One region of the Streptomyces sp. L2 genome, then DNA from elsewhere that is predicted to be linked to it. Evidence: riboswitches for the same ligand, from Rfam matches in the RefSeq annotation. Region 1 holds a riboswitch; each other region holds the start of a gene.

Region 1 (2,191 bases):
CGCTCCCAGAACGACCAGTAGCGGTACCCCGCGGCCCGCGCCTCGACCGCCGCGCCGGCGACCAGCACCAGCGCGGCGACCAGCAGGACCCCGGCACGGCGGACGGCGGTCACAGCTGCCGCTGCTTCCGGCGGGCGCTCATCAGGAAGCCCACGCCGATGCCGCCGACGAGCCCGACGCCGACGATCCACCAGACACTGTTGCCGGAACCGTCGTCCGACGTCTTCTCCTCGTCGGCGTGCGACGACGCGGCCGCCTGCTTCTGCGGGGCCGGACCCGACGCGTTCAGCGCGCTCACCAGATCCGTGCCCCCGAAGTCCGCCGGGTCGGCGCCGACCGCGTGCGCGGCCAGGATCAGCTGGGCGTAGGCGGCCGGGCCGCTCTGCTTCGCCCAGGCGCCGGCGTTCTTCTCCAGCCAGGCGTACGGCTTCTTCGCCTGCGCGAGGTAGCCGTCCGCGGCGAGCGCCACGACCGTGTCCGCGGTGTTGCCGAAGTCCGGCTGGTCCGCGGCGCCGGGCAGGGCCGAGGTGAGGTGGCCGGTCCTGGCGACGGCGTCCGCGAGGTACGCGGCACCGTTGTCCGCGACCCGCGCCGGAGCCGGCTTCCCGGGGGCGCAGGCGGGAGCCTTGCCCCGGTCGGCCCCGGCCTTCACCCCGAAGCCCTTGCCGAGCGCGCCGACGACACCCGCGGCCGTGGCGTCCGCGTTGGCGGTGAGCTTGCCCTTCTTGGGCTGGTAGGCGAGGGCGCCGCCGCCCTTCCCCCCGCAGGGGAGAGCGAACTCGGCCAGCAGGTCGTACGGCGACTTGCCGCCCGCCCGCACCTGCCCCGGGTCCTCGCCGGCCGCGGCGAGCGCGCCGATGACGACGGACGTGGAGTTGCTGTCGCTGGGCCCGCCGGGCGTGTAGCCCCAGCCACCGTCCTTGTTCTGCACCGACTTCAGCCAGCCGGCCGCCTTCTCGACGGCCGCGCCATGCCCGCCGGTCGCCTTGAGCGCCTGTACGGCGACGGCGGTGCTGTTGGTGTCCACCATCACCTTGGCGTCACACGCCTTGCCGGGGTCCGCGCGGAACGCGGCGAACGCACCGTTCGCGCACTGCTGCCCCGCGAGCCAGCCGACGGCCGCGGTCGCGGGCCGGTAGCCGAGCGTGTCCTGGGCGAGCAGGGTCAGCGACTGGCGCCAGACACCGTCGTACGTCGGGTCGGTGGTGCCGTACAGGCCGGACGGGACCGTCACCTTCGGCGACGCGGACGGGGACGGGCCCGCGGCCAGGGCGGGCGCGGCGGACCCGGCCGCGGCGATCACGCCCACGGCGGCGAGGACCGCGGCACTGCGGCGGACGTACATGATCGGCGACTGCCTCTCCTCGGAGAGCCGGGCAGCGCACGGGAACACCCCGGGCGGCTCGGCTCCGTGAACCTCGACGGTGCCGTGCGCGGCGGAACGCCGACGCACGTGAGCCGGTCAAAATCCCGTACGGGGCAGTCCGGCTCACCGTCCACCGGGGACGGCTCACGGTTGCGGGTCAGCGCCGGAATTGCACCGGCTTCCCCCCGTACGAGTGTGATGACGACACCGCCACTTTACCGGCAGCCGAACGGACCCCGAGGAGTGGCTGTGGGCACAGCCGCCCGGTGACTAGGGTCACGGCCATGACGACGACGGGGAGACTGCTCGGCTCGGGCCGTTCGGCGGACGTGTACGAGATGGACGACGCGTGGGTGCTGCGCCGCGACCGGGAGGGGTGGGGGGACGCGGCCGCCGAGGGCGCGGTGATGGCGTACGTGCGCGAGCACGGCTATCCGGTGCCCCGCGTACGGCCCTCCGCGTCCCGCACCGACCTGGTCCTGGAGCGGCTGTCCGGTCCGACGATGCTCGCCGCGCTCACCTCGGGCCTCATCGCCCCGGCCGAGGCGGGCACGCTGCTCGCCCGGCTGCTGCGCCAACTGCACGCGCTGCCCGGCCGGAACCCGGCCGACCCGGCCGCGCGGGTCCTGCACCTCGACCTCCACCCGGACAACGTCATCCTCACGGCCGACGGCCCCCGCGTCATAGACTGGTCCAACACCGAGGACGGCCCACCCGGCCTGGACTGGGCCATGTCCGCGATCATCCTGGCCCAGGTAGCCGCAGACGACACCCCTCTCACCACCCCGGCCCACACCATCCTGACAACCTTGCTGAGGGACCCTT
Region 2 (2,191 bases), 530 kb from region 1:
GTTGAGGGACATGTTCTGCCCCTTGAACGGCGCGACCTTCACGCCCTGGCGGACCAGCCACCGGCAGATCCCGGCCGTCACGACGCTCTTGCCGGCGTCGGAGGTGGTGCCGGCGACGAGGAGACCCCCGCTCACTTCCCACGTCCCTTCAGGAGGAGGCGCCCGGCGACGGTGACGCCGAGCGCGAGGAGGCCGACCCGGCGGGAGAGCCGTACGGCCCGGTCGACGTCGGTGACGCGGACGGCGCGTCCGGCGTCGCCGTTCAGCACGGGCCGGTGCTCGACCCGGCCGCCGTAGGAGAGGGTGCCGCCCAGCCGCACGCCGAGGGCGCCCGCGAACGAGGCTTCGACGGGCCCGGCGTTGGGGCTCGGATGCCGGCGCGCGTCCGCCCGCCAGGCGCGTGCGGCACCGCGCGGATCGGGTCCCGCGAGCGTGGCGAGTACGGCGGTCAGGCGCGCCCCCGGCCAGCCGGCGAGGTCGTCGAGGCGGGCGGAGGCCCAGCCGTAGCGGCGGAAGCGGGGGGACTTGTGACCGACCATCGCGTCCAGCGTGTTGACGGCCCGGAAGCCGAGCAGGCCCGGCACTCCGCCGACCGCACCCCACACCAGGGCGCCCACGACCGCGTCGGAGGTGTTCTCGGCGACCGACTCGACCACCGCCCGCGCGATCCCGTCGGCGTCCAGGGCCTGCGGGTCCCGGCCGCACAGGTGCGGCAGCCGCGCGCGGGCCGCCGCCACGTCACCGGACTCCAGGGCGCGGCCGATCGTCCGCGCCTCCCGGGCGAGTGACGTGCCGCCGACCACCGCCCAGGTGGCGGCCGCGGTCAGGGCCACGGAGGCGGCGGGGGAGCGGCGTACGGCGCGTGTGGCGAGCGCCCCGAGGGCGACGGCGCCTCCGGCGCACACGGCGGTGTGCAGCGCGCCCCAGCCGCGGTGGTCGTGCCACAACGCGCTCTCCACGGCCGCGGCCGTCCGTCCGAACACGGCGACCGGGTGCCCGCGGCGCGGGTCGCCGAGGAGCAGGTCACCGAGGAGGCCGGCGGCGGCGCCGTACGCGTATGTGCGATCGGCACCCATCGGCTCAGCCGGCCGTGGGCACGGGGAAGCGCCGGTGAAGGGTCCTTCGGCAGCCGAGCATGGCGGTATGTCCTCACTCAGGGTGTCCGCGCCCTGGGTTGACGAGACCGGCGGTGAGAGTTCCTGGCTCCCGGGGATCGCTACCCCGGTGACAGTGGCGGGACCGCGCCGGATTCACACCGGCTTCCTCTGCTGCCGCCGTACATGGCCCGGGCAGTCCACCACGCCCCCGGAACGGCCGTCAACTTGCCGTTGACCTGCGGGGGGAGAGTGTGCCGATCCCCACACCGGCGGCGTGTCTCCTCGGACATGCGAAAGGCCCCACCCCGGTGTGCACCGTGGGGTGGAGCCTTCCAGACGGTCGGTCAGGACGTGGTCAGGACTTGCCGACGATCAGGTAGAGGCCGTACGCCACCGCCGCCGCGCAGGCCGCGAAGCAGACGTAGGCGCCGGTCACGGCGAGCGCGGCGGAGTTGCCCTCGGCCGCGGCCCGCTCGCGGCGGGCCAGGCCGGTGACGCCGAGGGTGAACAGGGTCACCAGGCCCACGGTGACCACGAGGCTGACGCCGAAGACGGATCCGATGGCCGCCCAGTCGATCTTCATGTCGTTTCCTTGGTTGTCCGGAGTGACCGGGGTCAGACCGCGGCGGCCGGCGGCACCGCGGGGGCGGCGGCCGGTGCGGAGGTCTCGACGGGGGCCGGGATGGTGGCCGTCAGGCCGGCGGGGACCGGGCCCACCGGGGGCGGGGTCACCATGGCGATGGCGGTGGTCACCACGCCGGCCGGCTCCTCGGCGGCGTCGGCGTCGACGTCGTTGACGTTGGAGCTGTCGACGACCTCGCGGCGGGACCGCTTCCAGATCGCGGCGCTGGAGGCGACCAGGAACACGGCGACGGCCCCGGTGCCCCAGTCCCCGAGATCCGTCACGGATTCGGCGAGCGCCCCGACCAGGGCGGCGGCCGGCAGGGTCAGCACCCAGGCGACGACCATGCGGGTCGCCGTGGACCAGCGGACCACACCGCCCTTGCGGCCGAGGCCCGCGCCCATCACCGAGCCGGAGACGACGTGCGTGGTGGAGAGGGAGAAGCCGAGGTGGGAGGAGGCCAGGATGGCCG
Region 3 (2,191 bases), 4.6 Mb from region 1:
AGTTCGCCGGGGGCCAGGGCGAGCAGGTGGGTGCCGCCGACGTCCGGGACGAAGCCGATGCCGGTTTCCGGCATGGCGATCCGCGACCGTTCGGTGACGACCCGGACGTCGCCGTGCGCGGAGATGCCGACCCCGCCGCCCATCACGATCCCGTCCATGACGGCCACGTACGGCTTGGGGTAGCGGGCGATGCGGGCGTTGAGGCGGTACTCGTCGCGCCAGAACGCCGCCGAGGCGGCGCCGTCGCCGTCGCGGGCGTCGTCGTGCACGGCACGGATGTCGCCGCCCGCGCACAGGCCGCGCTCCCCCGCACCCGTGACGACCACGGCCTCCACGGCCGGGTCGTGTTCCCACGCGGTCAGCGCCGCGTCGACGCGTCGGACCATCTCGTGGTCGAGGGCGTTGAGGGCCCTGGGCCGGTTGAGGGTGATGCGGGCGACCCGGCCGGTGGTGCGGAGCAGGACGGGTTCCCCGGCGGCGCTCATCACGACACCTCCGTCAGGTTCCGGGCCACGATGACACGCATGATCTCGTCGGTTCCTTCCAGGGTCTGGTGGACGCGCGGGCAGTCGCGTGAGCCTCAGGGGTTCACCGTGCGGCGCGGCGGGGTGAAGGCGTACAGGTCGAGGATGTCCGGCAGGGGTGCCACGCCCGGGCCGCCGGCCCGCACCCAGGCGACGATGTCCTCGGTCGCGTCCGCGTCGTTGACGAGACCGAGCCAGACCGGCCGCGCGCCGGCGGCCCGGCCCCTCGCGGAAGGCTGTACGACCATGACGTTGGCCTGGTCGCACACGTCGAGGCAGTCGGAGACGCGCACCGGCACCGCCGCCCGCAGCCGCGCGGTCTGAGCGGCGTGGTCCACCCCGGTCACCTTGGGGCTCCCGCAGCAGCAGTCCCGGCACACGACGACCCGGCACGGCACCGGTTCATCCACCACCGCGGCCCCGCCCGGCGGCTCTTCCCACGGCTTCTCCGGCACGGCACACCACTCCCCTCCCGGGGAGATCCGCCCCGGGGTCGGTCGAGGAGGCGACCGCGTGAGTCTCCTGGCTCCCGGGTCGCCGCTCGCCCCGCCTTCCCACCCCGGTCGGGGCGGTGGCCTGCCGGAACTCGCTCACCGGTCACAGTGGCGGGACCGCGCCGGATTCCCACCGGCTTCCTCGGACCGCCGTCGCCTGTTGTCACCGGTCATCATCTCATCGGGAGGGAGCGAGCCCCTCATCCGGCCGGTGCACGGGTCGGTTCGGCCGGTGCACGGGATGCTTCGGCCGGTGTACCGGACGGTTCGGACGGTGTACCGGACGGTTCGGCCGGCTGGTTCGCGGACTCCGGCCGGCCGGTTCAGCGGCTCGCCCTGCCGGCTCGCGGACTCCGGCCAGCCGACTCGCGGACTGCGGCCGGCCGGCTCGCGGGCTCTGACCGGCCGGCTCGCCGGTTGCGCCCGGCCGGTCCGCGGCCGCCGGCCAGCCGGTTCACGGGATCCGGCCGACTGGTTCAGCGCCCGGCCGGCTCGCGGACTCCGATCGGCCGGCTCGCGGGCTCAGACCGGCCGGTTCAGCGGCCCCGCCCAGCCGGTTCACGGGATCCGGCCGACTGGTTCAGCGCCCGGCCGGCTCGCGGACTCCGATCGGCCGGCTCGCGGGCTCAGACCGGCCGGTTCAGCGGCCCCGCCCAGCCGATTCAGCCGCCCCGCCCGCCCAACTTAGCCGCCGGGCCAGCCGGTACGGCGGCTCCGCCCGCCCAACTTGGCCGCCGGCCCGGCCCGTTCAGCGGCTCCGCCCGGCCGTGTCTGACGGCCGGCGCCCTCACTCCTCGTCGCGCAGGCGCGCCGCCAGGGAGGTCAGCGGTTCGGTCTCCTCCGTGTAGCCGAGGGCGGTCAGGTGGGAGATGGCCGCGTCGAGGCGGGTGAGGGCGGGGGCCGGGCGTTCCAGGTAGACGCCCTCGACCGCGCCGGCGAGGCGGACGCACTCGGCCCACTCGCCGGCCCGCTCCTCGTCCGGTCCGGGCTCGCCGAGCAGGGTGAGGGCCTTGTCCAGGGCGGTGAGGGCGTCGTCGTAGGCGCCGGCGTAGGCGTTGACCCGACCGTGCTCGTAGGCCAGCGCGGTGTCCAGGGAGCGGCCGCGGGGCTCATAGCCGGCCTCGCGGGCCTCGTCGGCGACCCGGCCTGCGTGGGCGAGGTACGCGAGGGCGT

The links. A riboswitch is a leader RNA that binds a small molecule or an ion and turns the genes downstream of it on or off. The one in region 1 is predicted to bind cobalamin.
Region 2: another riboswitch for cobalamin. It lies ahead of DBP14_RS27740 (cobalamin biosynthesis protein); the one in region 1 lies ahead of DBP14_RS25295 (prenyltransferase/squalene oxidase repeat-containing protein).
Region 3: another riboswitch for cobalamin. It lies ahead of DBP14_RS04755 ((2Fe-2S) ferredoxin domain-containing protein); the one in region 1 lies ahead of DBP14_RS25295 (prenyltransferase/squalene oxidase repeat-containing protein).

The regions. Positions count from the first base shown of each region.
Region 1 is NZ_QBDT01000001.1:5,671,194-5,673,384, forward strand. Features, by position in the region: gene DBP14_RS25290 (SCO2322 family protein) at 1-113, opposite strand, end outside; gene DBP14_RS25295 (prenyltransferase/squalene oxidase repeat-containing protein) at 110-1,345, opposite strand; cobalamin riboswitch at 1,461-1,591, opposite strand; gene DBP14_RS25300 (aminoglycoside phosphotransferase family protein) at 1,651-2,191, shown strand, end outside.
Region 2 is NZ_QBDT01000001.1:6,205,048-6,207,238, forward strand. Features, by position in the region: gene DBP14_RS27735 (cobyric acid synthase) at 1-135, opposite strand, end outside; gene DBP14_RS27740 (cobalamin biosynthesis protein) at 132-1,076, opposite strand; cobalamin riboswitch at 1,173-1,315, opposite strand; gene DBP14_RS27745 (hypothetical protein) at 1,453-1,680, opposite strand; gene DBP14_RS27750 (inorganic phosphate transporter) at 1,713-2,191, opposite strand, start outside.
Region 3 is NZ_QBDT01000001.1:1,101,964-1,104,154, forward strand. Features, by position in the region: gene DBP14_RS04750 (enoyl-CoA hydratase/isomerase family protein) at 1-485, opposite strand, end outside; gene DBP14_RS04755 ((2Fe-2S) ferredoxin domain-containing protein) at 581-922, opposite strand; cobalamin riboswitch at 1,040-1,162, opposite strand; gene DBP14_RS04760 (hypothetical protein) at 1,806-2,191, opposite strand, start outside.